Regions from separate parts of the Pseudarthrobacter equi genome, predicted to be linked through region 3. Evidence: predicted binding sites of a transcription regulator. Region 3 holds the regulator's gene; each other region holds the start of a gene.
What was found. The regulator HrcA, encoded in region 3, represses chaperone genes, less so after heat shock. The targets are predictions, from matches to a motif close to TTNGCACTCGNNNNNNNCGAGTGCNAA.
Positions count from the first base shown of each region.

Region 1: a site for HrcA is predicted at 2,475-2,501, ahead of BLT71_RS17115 (Hsp20/alpha crystallin family protein). Genes of this name have one in related genera too.
Region 2: a site for HrcA is predicted at 1,798-1,824, ahead of groES (co-chaperone GroES). Genes of this name have one in related genera too.
Region 4: a site for HrcA is predicted at 2,488-2,514, ahead of groL (chaperonin GroEL). Genes of this name have one in related genera too.

Region 1 is NZ_LT629779.1:3,758,487-3,762,695, forward strand. Features, by position in the region: gene BLT71_RS17105 (histidine phosphatase family protein) at 1-630, shown strand, start outside; gene BLT71_RS17110 (ADP-dependent NAD(P)H-hydrate dehydratase) at 608-1,603, shown strand; gene BLT71_RS17115 (Hsp20/alpha crystallin family protein) at 1,979-2,401, opposite strand; gene BLT71_RS17125 (S9 family peptidase) at 3,242-4,209, shown strand, end outside.
Region 2 is NZ_LT629779.1:3,322,938-3,327,146, reverse strand. Features, by position in the region: gene BLT71_RS15030 (class I SAM-dependent methyltransferase) at 1-467, opposite strand, end outside; gene BLT71_RS15025 (hypothetical protein) at 521-898, shown strand; gene BLT71_RS15020 (DMT family transporter) at 826-1,755, opposite strand; gene groES (co-chaperone GroES) at 1,980-2,273, shown strand; gene groL (chaperonin GroEL) at 2,354-3,964, shown strand; gene BLT71_RS15005 (dihydrofolate reductase family protein) at 4,101-4,209, opposite strand, start outside.
Region 3 is NZ_LT629779.1:2,591,404-2,595,612, forward strand. Features, by position in the region: gene dnaJ (molecular chaperone DnaJ) at 1-1,047, opposite strand, end outside; gene hrcA (heat-inducible transcriptional repressor HrcA) at 1,129-2,142, opposite strand; gene BLT71_RS11645 (DUF3097 domain-containing protein) at 2,340-3,191, shown strand; gene BLT71_RS11650 (DUF4870 domain-containing protein) at 3,313-3,732, shown strand; gene hemW (radical SAM family heme chaperone HemW) at 3,793-4,209, opposite strand, start outside.
Region 4 is NZ_LT629779.1:1,294,647-1,298,855, forward strand. Features, by position in the region: gene BLT71_RS05890 (DUF3263 domain-containing protein) at 1-48, shown strand, start outside; gene BLT71_RS05895 (LytR C-terminal domain-containing protein) at 94-738, shown strand; gene BLT71_RS05900 (cold-shock protein) at 925-1,131, shown strand; gene BLT71_RS05905 (ABC transporter substrate-binding protein) at 1,131-2,402, shown strand; gene groL (chaperonin GroEL) at 2,692-4,209, shown strand, end outside.

The DNA of each region.
Region 1 (4,209 bases), 1.2 Mb from region 3:
GCGGACGTGAACCTGTCCGAGGTGGGCCGGGAACAGGCGACCGCCTTGGGTACGGCGCTGGCCCGGATCGCTGACGAATCGCGGCCGGACGCGGTGGTGTCCTCCCCCTACGAGAGGGCCCACCAGACAGCTCAGATCGCGGTGGAGACGGCAGGCTGGCCCGTGAAAGTGCAGGTGGATGAGCGGCTGCGCGACCGCGAGTTGGGCATCCTGGACCGGCTGACCCGCCTGGGCGTTGAGACGCGGTACCCGGAGGAGGCCGAACGGCGGTCCTGGCAGGGGAAGCTGTACTACCGTCCGCCCGGCGGGGAATCATGGGCCGATGTGGCGCTCCGGCTCCGCTCCGTGCTGGACGAGCTGAACAGCCTCGGCACCGGGCACCGGGTGATGCTGGTCTGCCACGACGCCGTGATCCTGCTGTTCCGCTACGTGCTGGAGGGCATGACGGAGCAGGAACTGTTGGACCTCGCTGCCAGCACCTCGGTGCTGAACGCGTCGATGACCCGGTACGTGCGGCCTACCGGCGAGGGGCCGTGGACGCTGGAAAGCTTCAACGTCGCTGACCACTTGGCCGAACAGGGCGTCGAAGTTACCGAACATGCCGGGGATGCCAGTGTCCGCCCGCGGTGACTCCGGCCCCCAGCTGGTGACGCCCTCGCTGCTGCGGGACTGGCGGCTGCCTGCCCCTGGCGAGGACAAGTATTCGCGCGGCTCGGTTCTGGTGGTTGGCGGGGCGCGGAACACCCCCGGTGCTGCACTGCTGGCCGGTACCGCCGCGCTGCGGGCCGGGGCAGGAAAGCTGACGCTCGCCGTGGCCGAATCAGTGGCGGTCCAGGTGGGTGTCGCCCTGCCCGAGTGCGGCGACATCGGGCTGCCGGAAACCTCTGACGGATCGGTCACCGCTGAGGGCGTGGACCGGATTTCGGCCAACCTGGACTCGGCCGATGCCATCCTGGTAGGCCCCGGGCTCGACGATCCGGACCTGGCCCGGGAGCTTCTTGAGGCGCTCCTGGCCCGCGAAGAGGCAGCCGGTTCTTCAGGGGACGCTGCCGGTGACAGGCAAGCCGGCGGGAAGCACGACGACGGCGGCCCAGGCTCCGGCGCATCCGGCCGGGAAGGAGGTCCCGCCGTCGTCCTTGACGCCTTTGCGCTGGCCGCGCTTGCGGAGCTGGAGGACCGCGTGGGCCCGTGGCGGGGCCGGCTGATCCTGACCCCGAACCCCACCGAGGCCGGCATCCTGCTGGGCCGGGACCCTGAGGACCTGGAAACGGACGTGGCCGAAATCGCCCGCAGGTTCGGCGCGGTGGTGAGCTGCCAGGGGCTGATCGCGCGGGCGCCGGGCGTTGGCCCGGAGGAGTCGGGGCTGTGGAAGATCACCACGGGCTACGGCGGGCTGGGAACCTCGGGCAGCGGGGACGTCCTGGCCGGGGCGATCGCCGGAGTGCGGGCCCGCGGAACCACCGGCGCGCAAGCCGCCTGCTGGGGGACGCACCTGCACGCGGCGGCGGCCGACCGGCTGGCCAGCAGGATGGGACCGCTCGGATTCCTGGCCCGCGAACTCGCCGACGAACTGCCGGCGCTCATGCTGGAGCTCGGTACCTGACCCGTCCGGGCAAGCGGATGGCCCCCCTGCATTAACGCGGAGGGCCACCGTCTCGGAGGGGATCACTCGCAACTGCCGATGCGCTACCGGCGCTGTGGCGTTCCATAGTGGCAATCGCCCAAAACTGGCAGATACAACGCGTTCGGATCCTCCCGGTACCCCCGTTCTACACCCGCCGGGACGCCCATCACAAGGCATCCCCGCCGGTAACTTGGACGGCCCCCGGCCGAAACCGGGGGCCGCCGTATCAGGAAGCGCGGGCACAGCTGCCGGTGCGCTGTCTGGCACTGTGGCGTGCACAAAGTGGCGAATCGCCCAAGAAGGCAGTCAACACAAAGGCCCGGCGTCCCGATCCCTTCGCGAGTTTCAGCGGGGCTAGGCTGCGATTTCCTGCTTGGCCCCCTTCATCTCGATTTCGATCTTGCGCGGCTTGGCCTTCTCGGCAACCGGGATCCGCAACGTCAGGACGCCGGCGTCGTAGCTGGCCTTCACGTTTTCCGTGTCCAGGGTGTCGCCAAGGATCAACTGGCGGCTGAAGACACCGCGCGGCCGTTCGGAGGCGATCAGTTCGGTGTTGTTGGCGGCAGGGTCCGGGCGTTCGGCGCGTACTGTCAGCACGTTGCGTTCAACATCCAGGTCCACGGACTCGGGCGAAACTCCGGGAAGGTCGAAGGCGACCACAAAGTCATGGCCCTCGCGCCAGGCGTCCATCGGCATGGCTGCCGGACGGGCCGCCGTGCCGAGGACCTGCTGGGCCAGCCTGTCCAGCTCGCGGAACGGATCGGTTCGCATCAACATGGCTTCCTCCTCATAAGGGTGGTCCAACACTGTGTAGGTTTTCAGCCGATCTATGGTGGCTGATATAGATTTTTTAGCACCAGCGGCACAGGTATGCAAGCCCGTCCGGCGAAAATTATTTGGCGGCCAGGGCACGCACCGGGGCACGCCAAAGGGCCCTCCGCCAGATCTGCAGAGGGCCCTTCGATGGGGTTCGTGATGGCTGGCTAGTCCCGCGTGGGATCCGGGCGAAGGGGTGCGGGCCCCGGGTCTGGGACAGGCAGCGGCCCGGGAGGCTCGGGGGTGGGGAACGGGCTGGGCGCCGGAGGTCCGGGGTGGCCGGGCTGCGTGGGATCGGGCGATGTCGGATCCGGGCCGGGCTCCGGCGGGAACGGCGAAGGTTCGTGCACTGGCGGGATGGTCATGGATCTTCCCCTCTCACGCTGGGCGGCGCCTGTACCGAGCTAGGTGCCTTGAACTGAACACGATACGCCTGCCACCCCCGCCCGGACAGGCCCCAGCTTCCCTGCAACGCCCGCTCACATCCGGCGGCTCCCACCCCCACGCGCGCTCACATCCGGCGGCTCCCACCCCAACGCCCGCTCACTCTCTTCAGAAGAGTGAGCGGGCCTTGGGGGTCTCAGGCACCACGAGTGAGCGGGCGTTGGGGTTTTAGGCACCACGAGTGAGCGCACGTTGGGGTTTTAGGCACCACAAGTGAGCGCGGGTTCCCACTCCCCTCCCCGCCCTTTCCCGCGTCCAGAAAATCTCGGCGCCCCATCAAGTAGGGAAACGAGCGGGGTTTCTTCCCCGGTAGCGAACGCCGGCCACGGCGGGGTGCCCGGTCTATATATTGAGTCCATGACCTCCACTCCGCTGCAGAACTCCGCCAGCACGCCAGCGTCCGCCGCCACCCCGCCCGTGGCCAAGAAGGTGCCCACCGACAGGACGCACCACGGGGACACCTACGTGGACAACTATGAGTGGCTGCGGGACAAGGAGTCCGCCGAGGTGGTGGAGCACCTGAAGGCCGAGAACGCCTACCAGGAAGCGGTCACCGCCCACCAGGAGCCGCTGCGCGAAGCCATCTTCCAGGAGATCAAGGGCCGCACGCAGGAAACCGACCTCTCGGTTCCGCACCGCAAGGACGGCTGGTGGTACTTCAGCCGCTCGGTGGAGGGCAAGGAGTACGGCATCCAGTGCCGTGTCCGCGCCAGCGACACCGATGACAGGATCGCCGACTGGACCCCTCCGGCCGTGGAGCCCGGCGTCGAAATCCCCGGCGAAGAAGTCCTGCTGGACGGCAACGTCGAGGCCGAGGGCAAGCCGTTCTTCTCCGTGGGCGGCACCGCCGTGACAGTGGACGGCACCCTCTACGCCTACGCCGTGGACAACTCCGGCGACGAACGCTTCACCCTCCGGATCAAGGACCTCCGCACCAGCGAGCTGCTGCCGGACGTCATTGAGAACATCTTCTACGGTGTGTCCTTCTCCCCCGACGGCACCCGCATTTTCTACACCGTGGTGGATGACTCGTGGCGCCCATACCAGGTGAAGGCGCACGCCCTGGGCACCCCGGTCAGCGAGGACACGGTGATCTACCAGGAGGACGACACCGCCATGTGGCTGGGCTTCGAGCTGTCTTCGGACCGGCGCTACCTGATACTGGGCATCGGCTGCTCCGAGTACAGCGAAACCCGGCTGCTCCGCTTCGACGACCCCGCACAGGAGCTCACCACCGTCATTTCGCGGGACGAGCGCGTCCTGTACGAGGCGGAGCCGTTCCTGCTCGAAGGCCCCGACGGCGCCAAGGCCGAGAAGATCCTGCT
Region 2 (4,209 bases), 730 kb from region 3:
GTGGCGTCGGCGTGCACAACCGCCGCATTGGGAAAAGGGATGAGGTTCACCGTGGCGCACGCGGCCGTGGTTTCATCGAGCTCCACTGCCGTCACGGCGATGTCCAGGGAGGCGAGGGCCAGCGAATCGGCGCCGAGCCCGCAGCCCAGGTCCGCCACGTGGCTAACGCCGGCGGCGGCGAACCGCTGGGCGTGCCGGGCGGCAACATTCAGGCGGGTGGCTTGTTCCAGCCCCGCTTGGGTGAAGAGCATTTGCCGGGCGAACTCGCCGAACTTCGCTCCGGCCTTCGTGCGGAGCCGGGACTGGGTGAGCACGGCAGACACCAGTTCGGGGCTGTGGCCGGCCTTCCGGAGTTCACCGTTCAGGGCGAAGGACCCGTCCTCGGTGTAGGGGCCCAGCGACGCCAGCAACTCCCATCCTTCGGGGGTCAGCAGTGGTGCAATCTGGTCCTGGGGAGCGTGAGCCATGCGTTCCAGCCTAGTGCCCCGGGCTGCGGCGGGATGCCGATAGTGTTGAACCCATGGTTGACAGCGCAGGTCCCGAACAGTCCGGAGAACAGCCGCCCCCGGTCCAGGGTCCGGCTAGGTACGCGCGGCCCGCGTTGATCGCCGGTGCGGTGCTGGCAGTGGTGTGCCTGGCGCTGCTGGTCATCATCTTCTTCCTGGACACGTTCAACGCCACTGTCTATTCCGTGGGCGGTAACAACATCCAGGACAACACGCAGGAAGCGCAGGACATCCGCGGCCTGTATTCCGGTGCGCGGGCGGGAGGAATCGCCCTCCTGGTGGCGTCGCTGCTGGTGGTCCTCGCCTCCTCCGTGGTCCTCTACCGGGCCCGTAACCGGGGCAACGCCTCCGATGGCGGCGAGGACGTCGGCTTCGACGACCTCGGCCGCTGAGGGCGCTGGCCCGCACCCGTCAGCAGGACCCCCGAAATCACCAGGACGCCGCCTGCAATCTGGGCCGCTGTGATGGGCTGGCCCAGCAGTACGGTGATGATCGCCGTGAAGACCGCGATGAGGTTGAGGTAGTTTCCGGCATTGGCCGCGCTGGTGCGCTTCAGCGCCAGGTTCCACAGCAGGTAGGAGCCCAGCGAGGGGAAGATGGCGATGAACGCCAGGGACCAGGCTCCGGACTGGCTGGACGGGAATCCTGCGCCGGTCACGGCGGCCACAGGAGCCAGGGCAACGGCCGCTATGGCCGCCTGCAGGGCTGTGGAGGTGACGGCGGGTACGGCTACGCGACGGGCCAGGACCGTGTAGAGGCCCCAGACGGTGATGGCCGCCAGGATCAGCAGTTCGCCGGCGCCCAGCGAGAAGGTCAGGAGCCGCTGCAGCTGCCCGCCGGTGAGGACCAGCAGGACACCCGCCAGGCCGAATACCAGGCCGATCCAGCCCAAGGGCCGCGGTCTGTCCTTCAGCAACACCGCGGCAAGCACCATGATCAGCACCGGGTTTGCGGCCGTCACCAGGGATGCGTTCAGTGCTGACGTGTGCTGGAGGGCGCTGTAGAGCAGCAGCGTGTAGGCGGTCATGCCGAGCGCGCTGAGCATGAGCAGCGTGGGCCAGTGGCGGAGGACTGCCCGCCAGTTGGGGCGGTCCACCACGTGCGCGAGGAACAGCAGCGGCAGGGCAGCCAGTGTCCAGCGCCAGAACGTCAACTGCAGCGGGGCCATGGACTGAACGGCGGCCTGGCCCACCACGAAGTTTCCGGCCCAGAAGAGGGTGGCAAGGATCAGGAAGAAGGCGGCTCGCACCGGTTCAATGTACAGGCTAAGTGTTCTCCGATGACGAAATGGCTGGCACTCGCCTTGACCGAGTGCTAACCCCGGCCTAGAGTCTTCATTAGCACTCTCCCTAGGAGGGTGCTAACACATGAAGAGCTGCCAGCCTGGCTGCTGCCGGCACCGCGACGACGGTTGCCAGCCACGGCAAACGGCTTTCAAGTCCACGAATTTGCTGACGAAAAGGAGAGGTCCGAGTGTCGGTCTCTATTAAGCCTCTTGAGGATCGTATTGTTGTCCGCCCGCTCGAAGCCGAGCAGACCACGGCTTCCGGCCTGGTAATCCCGGACTCCGCGCAGGAGAAGCCGCAGGAAGGCGAAGTTGTCGCAGTTGGCCCCGGCCGCTTCGAAGACGGCAACCGCGTCCCGGTCGACGTAGCTGTCGGCGACGTAGTCATCTACTCCAAGTACGGCGGAACCGAAGTCAAGACCGGTGGCACCGAGTACCTCGTGCTGTCCGCCCGCGACGTCCTGGCGATCGTCGTAAAGTAAATCTTCCGGATCCCCGCGCCGCTGGTCATGCCTTGATGCTGGTCAGCTGCGCGGGGTTTCTGTCTTGAAAGGACACAACCATGGCAAAGCAGCTTGCGTTTAACGACGCTGCCCGCCGGTCCCTCGAAGCCGGCATCGACAAGCTCGCCAACACTGTCAAGGTGACGCTCGGCCCCCGCGGCCGCAACGTCGTCCTGGACAAGAAGTGGGGCGCACCCACCATCACGAACGACGGCGTCACCATCGCCCGCGAAGTCGAGCTGGACGACCCCTACGAAAACCTTGGCGCACAGCTCGCCAAGGAAGTTGCCACCAAGACCAACGATGTTGCCGGTGACGGCACCACCACCGCAACGGTCCTGGCCCAGGCACTGGTCAAGGAAGGCCTCCGCAACGTGGCCGCAGGCGCCGCTCCCGGCCAGATCAAGCGGGGCATCGAGGTTTCGGTTGAGGCCGTGGCTGCCCGCCTGCTCGAGAACGCCCGTCCGGTCGAAGGCACCCAGGTTGCCAACGTGGCCTCCATCTCCGCCCAGAGCGACGAGGTGGGCGAACTGCTCGCCGAGGCATTCGGCAAGGTGGGCAAGGATGGTGTGATCACCATCGAGGAATCCTCCACCACGCAGACCGAGCTGGTCCTCACCGAAGGCATGCAGTTCGACAAGGGCTACCTGTCCCCGTACTTCGTCACCGACGCAGAGCGCCAGGAAGCAGTCCTCGAGGACGCCCTCATCCTGATCAACCAGGGCAAGATCTCCGCCGTGCAGGAATTCCTGCCGCTGCTGGAGAAGGCGCTGCAGAGCTCCAAGCCCCTGTTCATCATCGCCGAGGACATCGATGGCGAGGCCCTGTCCACGCTGATCGTCAACCGCATCCGTGGCACCCTCAACGTGGTGGCAGTCAAGGCTCCCGGCTTTGGCGACCGCCGCAAGGCCATGCTGCAGGACATCGCCACCCTCACCGGTGCGCAGGTTGTTTCCCCTGAGCTGGGCCTGAGCCTGGACACCGTTGGCCTCGAGGTGCTCGGTACTGCCCGCCGCATCACCGTCACCAAGGACAACACCACCATCGTTGACGGCGCCGGTTCGGCCGAGGACGTCTCCGCCCGCGTTGCCCAGCTCCGCGCTGAGCTGACCCGCACCGACTCCGATTGGGACAAGGAAAAGCTCCAGGAACGCCTGGCCAAGCTGGCCGGCGGCATCGGCGTGATCAAGGTTGGCGCTGCCACCGAGGTCGAGCTGAAGGAAAAGAAGCACCGCATCGAAGATGCGGTGTCTTCCACCCGCGCCGCCTTGGAAGAAGGCATCGTGGCCGGCGGCGGTTCCGCGCTGATCCACGCCCTGAAGGCACTGGATGAGGACCCGGCCGTCAAGGCGCTCGAAGGCGACGCTGCAGCTGCTGTCGGCATCGTCCGCCGCGCCCTGGTCCAGCCGCTGCGCTGGATCGCCCAGAACGCCGGTTTCGACGGCTACGTCATCACCGCCAAGGTGGCCGAACTCGACACCAACAACGGCTTCAACGCCAAGTCGGGCGAGTACGAGGACCTGATCGCTGCAGGCGTCATCGACCCCGTCAAGGTCACCCGCGCTGCCCTCCGTAACGCTGCCTCCATCGCAGCCCTGGTTCTCACCACCGAGACCCTTGTTGTGGAGAAGCCGGCTGACGAGGACGAGCACGCAGGCCACAGCCACTAAGGCTGTTGTCCCGCGGGTAAAGCCGCGAATACAGAAAACCGGTCCGGCATCCGCCGGGCCGGTTTTTCTGTGCCGTCAGTGGCTGGGCCCACGCCGCCAGGGGGCGCCGGCCGGGCGAAGCGAGGTTAGTGGCGGCCTAAGTGGCATCCATCTCCCGGGTTTCAACGTCTCCGGCACGCTCATAGACCAGCGACACCGCACCTTTTGGAAAGGAACGGACCGGCTCGGCGAGGCGGAACGTGGAA
Region 3 (4,209 bases):
GCGGAGCTTGGCAAGCTGCCGGAGGAGCTCCTCCTGGGCTGCGTCGAGCTTGGCCGGCGTTTCCACCTGCAGGTGCACCTTCAGGTCACCGCGGCCGTATCCGCGCAGGTGGGTGACACCCAGGCCGCGGAGGGTGATGATTTCACCGGACTGGGTGCCCGGCTTCACGTCGATGTCCTGGGTTCCGTCGAAGGTCTCCAGGCTGACGTCGGTGCCCAGCGCCGCGGCGGTCATGGGGATGTTCAGGGTTGCGTGCAGGTCGTCGCCGTCACGCACATACGTGGCGTCGTTGTTGACGCGGACCTCCACGTAGAGGTCGCCGGAGGGGCCGCCCGCGGGGCCGGCTTCGCCCTGCCCGGTCAGCTGGATGCGTGTTCCGGTTGCGACGCCGGCGGGAACCTTGATGGTCAGGGAGCGGCGGCTCCGGATGCGGCCCTGGCCGCTGCATTCATTGCAGGGATCTTTGATGACAGTGCCGAAGCCCTCGCAGGTGCCGCACGGTGCAGCGGTCATGACCTGGCCGAGGATGGAACGGACAGCGCGCTGGACCTGGCCGCTGCCGCCGCAGATGTCGCAGCGTTCGGGGTGCGTCCCCGGGCGGCAACATGATCCCTCACAGGTGGGGCAAGTGACTGCAGTGTCCACCTCAAGCTTTTTGTTGACGCCAAAGACGGCGTCGCGCAGTTCGATGCGGACGCTGATGAGTGCATCCTGGCCGCGGCGGACCCGTGAGGCGGGTCCGGACGATCCGCCGGCGCCGAAGAACGTGTCGAAGATGTCCTGGAAGGCAAAGCCCTGGCCGGCGTAGCTTCCTCCGCCGAATCCATTGTCAGTGCCGTTCTCGTTGCCGGTGGTGTCGTAGACCCGGCGTTTCTGCGGGTCGGAGAGGACTTCGTAGGCGTGGGTCACCGCCTTGAAGCGGTCCTGCGCATCTTCGCCCGGGTTGACGTCGGGGTGGAGTGTCCGGGCCAGCTTGCGGTAGGCCTTTTTGATTTCTTCTCCGGTGGCTTCCGGTGAAACTCCAAGGACGTCATAGTGGCTGCTCAAAGTTCGTATCTCTTCCTTGTTGTACTGCCTGCGGTGGGACTGCCGTGCGGGCCCGGCGGCTGTGGTGCCGGGGCGGGCCGGTCAGGGACCCAGGATGCGGGAAAGGTAACGGGCAACTGCCCTGACGGCCGCCATGGTGTTGGGATAGTCCATCCGGGTGGGACCCAGGATGCCGATCTTGGCCACGCTGTCCGGGCCGTAGCCGGTGGCCACGACGGACGCCTCGGCCAGGCCGTCGTAAGGGTTTTCGCGGCCGATGCTGACGGCCACGCCACGGTGGTCCTGCGCCATGTCGCTCAGCAGCCGCAGCATCACCACCTGCTCTTCCAAAGCTTCCAGCACGGGGCCGATGCTCAGCGGAAAGTCGACATTGGACCGGGCCAGGTTGGCCGTGCCGGCCATGACCATGCGGTCCTCGCGGCTGCTGTGCGCAAGGATCTCCAGGGCGTGCGCCAGCGACTGCGCCGCCTGCCGCTCCCCCGGACTGACAGAGGAGACGACGGCGGGAAGGGCCTGCGGCAGCCGGGCCAGCGGTGTTCCGGCCAGGGTTCCCAGAAACCGGGTACGCAGCGCGGACAACGCTTCGTCCGCGAGGTCCTGCCCGACGTCGATGACGCGCTGCTCCACGTTGCCGCTGTTCGCGATCAGGACCACAAGGACCTTGCGCGGGGCCAGCAGGACGAACTCGATGTGCCGGATCAGTGCCCGGCTGAGGTGGGGGTACTGGACCACCGCCACCTGGTTGGTCAGCTGGGACAACAGCCGCACGGTGCGGTCGAGGACGTCGTCGAGGTCGTCGGATCCCTCCAGGAGGGACTGGATGGCGCGCCGTTCGGCTTGCGAGAGCGGCTTCACGGCCGAAATCTGGTCCACGAACAGCCGGTAACCCTTGTCCGTGGGAATCCGGCCGGCACTGGTATGCGGCGCCGTGATGAGGCCCTCGTCCTCAAGCGCCGCCATGTCGTTCCGGATGGTGGCGCTGGAAACCCCCAGGTGATGCCGTTCCACCAGGGCCTTGGAGCCTACCGGTTCGCGGGAGTGGACGTAGTCCTCCACGATGGCCCGCAGTACTTCAAGCTTGCGCGGCTCACTCACACTCCACCTCCATCCAGTCGGGGTGGATAAGCCACCCGTTCCTTCCTGCCAGTCTGCACGCACTCGAACATGCACTCGAACTGTTAGCACTCGACATGCCTAAGTGCTAACAGTCTATTATGCCTTGGCCCGTTGTTAGCATTGGTACCGCTCCGGGCGAAATTCCGGGACAGCACCTACGGCGAGGCGGAGTGACCATGGATTACCGGAACTGGGGCCCGCGGGACATGTCCGCTCCCGCGCGTACGCAACTGCCTGAAGTGCCCGTGGAACGGGGCATGGTGCTCGAAGACGTACAGTCCGGCTGGGTGGGGGCCGTCACCCGGGTGGAAAAGTCCGGCGGCATGCATGTGGTGGCCCTTGAGGACCGGCGCGGAAAGTCGCGGACCTTCCGGCTGGGATTCGGGTTCCTCCTCGAGGGCCGTGCCATCAGGCTGATGCCACCGGCACCCCGGCCCGCAGCGGGCGGTCCGTCAGCCGGGCGCACAGCCTCAGGCTCCGTACGCGTCGCAGGCCAGCGTGCACAGGTGGCCAAGGCGAGCCGCATCTGGGTGGAAGGAAAGCACGACGCCGAACTCGTCGAGAAGGTATGGGGAGACGATCTCCGGGTGGAGGGCATCGTCGTCGAACCCCTGCATGGCATCGACGACCTCGCCGGCGCCGTGAAGGAATTCGGGCCAGGGCCGGGGCGCCGGCTGGGTGTGCTGGTGGACCACCTGGTCCCGGACTCCAAGGAATCCCGTATTGCTGAGGCTGTCATGGCCGGCCCTGGCGCTGCAGGCAACGTCCTGATTGTCGGCCACCCCTACGTGGATGTGTGGCAGGCCATCCGGCCCTCCGTGCTGGGCATTCCGCAATGGCCGTCAGTACCGCGGGGCCAGGACTGGAAAACCGGGATCCTCAAGGCGTTCGGCTGGCCGCACTCCACTAAGGAGGACATCGGGCTCGGATGGCAGAAACTGCTCGGTGCGGTCCACACTTACGCAGACCTGGAGGCGTCGCTGCTGGGCCGGGTCGAGGAAGTCATCGACTTCCTCACAGCACCCTGACGGACGCCGGACCGGCAAACACCAGTATTCTTGATACTGCGGTGGCCCCCGCGATCCGCAGCGGGCCCCGAAGCATCAACTGCATCCCCAGCATCAATTGCACTTTTCGAAGGAACAGACTGTGGCAGAAAACGCACGCGAGCACAGGGACGGCCAAAGCAGCACCGGCCGTTCCGAATACCACGGCGTCCCCGCGAATGCGCTGCCGCTCACGGCCAGCGAGGACCGGCAGTGGGCCACCCTGGCACACTTCGGCGGGATCCTGGGATGCGTCCCCGCCCTGCTGATCTTCCTCATCTTCCGCGACCGCGGGCCCTTCACGGCCCAGGAGTCGAAGGAAGCCCTGAACTTCAGCCTGCCTCCCACCATCGCAGCGGTAGTGGCGAACATCCTGGTGTTCATTCCCGTGGTCGGAAACATTTTTGCCGTGATCGCCACATTGATCTGGATTGCACTGACGTGCTTTTCGGTGGCGGCAGGCATCCACGTCAACCGCGGCCAACCGCACCGCTACCAGTTCAACCTGCGCTGGATCAAGTAGTCCCCGTCGGCTCCCAGCCGCAGCAAGCCTGACCTCGCAGGCGTGGCCGGTAAACCCGCGTTAGTCGGGCAGGATCCGGCGGACCACCGCGTCGGCCAGGAGCCGGCCCTTCAACGTCAGGACCAGCATCCCCCGGAATGCTGCGCCCGGCTCAACCAGCCCCTCGGCAATCAGCCCGGCGATCTGGTGCCGCCCCACAATGTCCAGGCTTGCCACTTCCAGCCCGGACTGGAGGCGGGCCTCAAGCATGACCCGCTCCACGTTCCGGGTCTCTGCGTCCAGGGTTTCGCGTCCGGCAGCCGGTGAGTTTCCCTGCGCCAGCCGGCCGGCGTACGCGGTTGGGTGTTTGACGTTCCACCAGCGCACACCGCCCACATGTGAATGCGCGCCCGGCCCGATCCCCCACCAATCATCGCCGCGCCAGTAGGCGAGGTTGTGCCGGCAGGCCTGTTCGGGCGTGCGCGCCCAGTTGCTGAC
Region 4 (4,209 bases), 1.3 Mb from region 3:
TCGCGCCACCGTGCACGCACCGCGCGGCGCCTGGGATCCGACGCCTAGGACGCCCCGCCTTTTCAGCAGCCACCAGCAAGGATCCATCCCACCATGACCAAATACGCCCGCGATGAATTCGACAAGGTCCCGGAGACGGCGTCGCGACAAGGTGTCCACCGGACGGCCACCGCACCGTCCCGCGTGCGGCTGTGGCCCATCCTTGCCGTTGGCATTGCTGCCCTGGCCATCGGCCTGGTGTCCTTCCTGATCCTTCCCAAGCTGGGCCTTGGCGGTACCGAAAGCCAGGCCTCGGCTGTCGTGTCCGAGGCGCCGCTGGCTGACACAGGCGCCACGCCTTCCGCCGCTGCGGACAAGGCGTCCGAACCGTCGGCAACGGCCCAGCCCTCCACGGATCCCAGCGCCGAAAGCACCACTGAGCCGGAACCCGGGCCCAGCGCCACAGAGTCTGCCGGGCCGGAACTGGACAAGACCCAGCCGGTAGCCGTTTACAACGCTGCCGGAACATCCGGACTCGCCAGCCGGGTGGGCGGAACGGTGAAGGCGGCAGGCTGGACGCTGGGGCAGGTGGGCAACTGGGCCGGCGCCCCGCAGCAGGGCTCCACGGTGTACTACTCCGGAGCGGACCAGGCAGCCAATGCGCGCGAGCTGGCCAACCTGCTGGGCGTGCCCACCGTAGTGGCAAGCACCGATTTCCAGGTGCCGTTGGTGGTCGTCCTGGGTCCGGGCTACCGCTAATCCTGGACAAAGTGCCGGCGGTCACGCCTGAATAACGTTTACCGCCGCTCCTGCCGGCCCGCCTGCAGGACTGGGCAGCCTTTGGCTAGAGTGAAATCCAGGCCTCTGCCCGGTCCCTGCAATGCACGTCAACGCCGCGGCACCGCAGCAGGGGTCCTCCGGTCTCAACGGAAAGAGTGGGTCATCATGGCACTGGGAACCGTCAAATGGTTCAACGCCGAAAAGGGCTACGGCTTCATCACCGTGGACGGCTCCGGGGACGATATCTTCGTGCACTGGTCGGCCATCCAGGGCGAAGGCTACCGGGCGCTCGATGAGGGCCAGCGGGTGGAACTTGAAGTCGGGGAGGGCGAAAAAGGCCCGCAGGCCGAAAGCGTCCGGCCCGCCGAGTGATGCATCCTTCCCGCCCGGCGGCCCGCCGTCGACCGGTGCTTGCCGCATCACTTGCTGCCGTCCTAGCCCTCAGCGCCTGCTCCGGAGTCACCGGCAATGCCCGCGTGGACACCGTTGAAGCATCCGGGGACGGTGTCCTCCGTGTAGGGCTGATCCTGGACAACGCCGGGGACAGCAGCTTCCTCAATACCTCCCAGCTCGCTGCGGCCCAGCTCGCCGTACGGGAAATCAATGCCGCGGGCGGCCACAAGGGCAGGCCCGTGGAACTCCTTCCCGTCCAGGCCGGCGGGGACACTGCCGCGCAGGCGCACGCGCTGGTCTCCGACAAGGCGGACGTGGTGATCGGCCCCACCGATTCAAGCCACGCCACCGAGGCCATCGATGTCCTGTCCCGGGCGCGGACACCGTTGATATCGCCCGCCAACACCGCCGCAGGCCTCAGCAGCGCCGAGTCGGGCGGCTACTACTTCCGGACCACGGCCGCGGACGTTGCGCAGGGACCCGTCCTGGCCAAGCTCGCCAAGGACGGGGGCGCCAAAACCATCGCCATCCTCCACCAGGAGGGTACCTACGGCAAGGAAGTTGCTGCCGCAGTCGCCGACGCCGCCTCAGGGGCCGGGCTGCAGGTCCTGGACAACGCCGGGTTCGCTGCCGGCGAGGCCGGGGACGCCGCCCGGAAAGCCGGGGCCGCGAAGCCGGATGCCGTCGTCGTGGTTGCCCGCGAAGGGTCGCAGGGGGCACTGGCTGAGCTCAATAACGCGGGGGTCTCCGGGGCCAGCCTGCTGCTGAGCGATGGAGCATTCGCGCGCTACGGATCGAAACTGGGCACCAAGGCGCTGGACGGCGCCAGGGCCGTTGTGTCCGGTCAGCTTCCCAGCGCCGCCTTCCAGGCCCGCCTGTTGGGTGTGGACGACGGACTGAAGGATGTCTCGTATGCCGCGGAAACGTTCGATGCGGTGACTCTTGCCGCCCTGGCGGCGGCGCGTGCGCAGGATGACGCCGGCCCCTCCATTGCTGCCAACCTCGTGGCAGTCTCCGGCGGGACCGCCACGGAATCCCAAGCCACGGCAGCGGCGGCCTGCACCACCTACAAGGACTGCCTGCCCGGCCTCGCCTCAGGGGGCGGCATCAACTACGACGGCGAGTCAGGTCCCATCGCGTTCGACACCAACGGGGACATCACCTCCGCCACCTTTACGGTCTTCACCTATGGCAGCGACAACATTCCGACGGCCACCGGACACGAAACCGCCGGCCGCAACGGCAGCTGATCGCCCTCGGCGAATACGGGCCCCAAACGCGTCCCTGGGGGTCTCTTTCGCTTGCACTCTCACCGGGGGAGTGCTAATTATTGAGTTAGCACTCTGACGCACCGACTGCTAAAGGCAACGCCCGGTTCAGCCGGCGGCGCCCGGCACCGGCCGAGGAGCGAAGAAACACCTTACTGGAGTGAGGTTCCCACGCGGAGGCATACAGAGGCCGCCGTTCAGGAACCGTCCGTCGCGGGCACTGCAGCTGAGGTTCATTCTTAACGACTGTCCCGAAAGGACTATTGCCGTTATGGCCAAGATCATTGCATTTGATGAAGAGGCACGCCGCGGCCTTGAGCGGGGCCTGAACATCCTCGCCGACGCCGTTAAGGTCACCCTCGGCCCGCGTGGACGTAACGTCGTCCTCGAAAAGAAGTGGGGCGCCCCCACGATCACCAACGATGGTGTTTCCATCGCCAAGGAGATCGAGCTGGACGATCCCTACGAGAAGATCGGCGCCGAGCTGGTCAAGGAAGTTGCCAAGAAGACTGACGACGTCGCAGGCGACGGCACCACCACGGCTACCGTGCTGGCCCAGGCCCTCGTCAAGGAAGGCCTGCGCAACGTTGCAGCCGGCGCCGACCCGCTGTCACTCAAGCGAGGCATCGAAAAGGCCGTCGACGCCGTCACCGCCGAACTGCTGAACTCCGCCAAGGAAATCGAAACCAAGGAAGAGATCGCCGCCACGGCCTCCATCTCTGCCGGTGACGATGAAATTGGTGCCCTCATTGCCGAAGCCCTGGACAAGGTCGGCAAGGAAGGCGTCATCACCGTCGAGGAATCCAACACCTTCGGCCTGGAGCTGGAACTCACCGAAGGCATGCGCTTCGACAAGGGTTACATCTCCGCTTACTTCGTCACCGACGCCGAGCGCCAGGAAACGGTCCTCGAGGATCCGTACATCCTGATCGTCAACTCCAAGATCTCCAACGTCAAGGAACTGGTTGCTGTCCTGGAAAAGGTCATGCAGTCCAACAAGCCGCTGCTGATCATCGCTGAGGACATCGAGGGCGAGGCCCTGGCCACGCTGATCGTCAACAAGATCCGCGGCACCTTCAAGTCCGTAGCCGTCAAGGCTCCCGGCTTCGGCGACCGCCGCAAGGCCCAGCTCGCAGACATCGCCGTCCTCACCGGCGGCCAGGTCATCTCCGAGGAAGTCGGCCTGAAGCTGGAGACTGCCGGCCTGGAACTCCTGGGCAAGGCACGCAAGGTTGTCGTCACCAAGGACGAGACCACCATCGTCGAGGGTGCAGGCGACGCCGACCAGATCGCCGGCCGCGTTTCCCAGATCCGCGCCGAGATCGAGAACTCCGACTCCGACTACGACCGCGAGAAGCTGCAGGAGCGCCTGGCCAAGCTGGCCGGCGGCGTTGCAGTCATCAAGGCCGGTGCCGCCACGGAGGTTGAGCTCAAGGAGCGCAAGCACCGCATCGAAGACGCAGTGCGCAACGCCAAGGCTGCCGTTGAAGAGGGTATCGTCGCCGGTGGCGGCGTGGCCCTCATCCAGGCCGGTGCCAAGGCATTCGCCAACCTGCAGCTCTCCGGCGACGAAGCAACCGGCGCCAACATCGTCCGCGTTGCCATCGACGCCCCGCTGAAGCAGATCGCCTTCAACGCCGGCCTCGAGCCCGGCGTTGTGGTTGACAAGGTCCGCGGCCTGCCCGCAGGCCACGGCCTGAACGCAGCAACCGGCGAGTACGTCGACCTGCTGGCAGCCGGCGTCAACGACCCCGTCAAGGTGACCCGCTCTGCCCTGCAGAACGCGGCA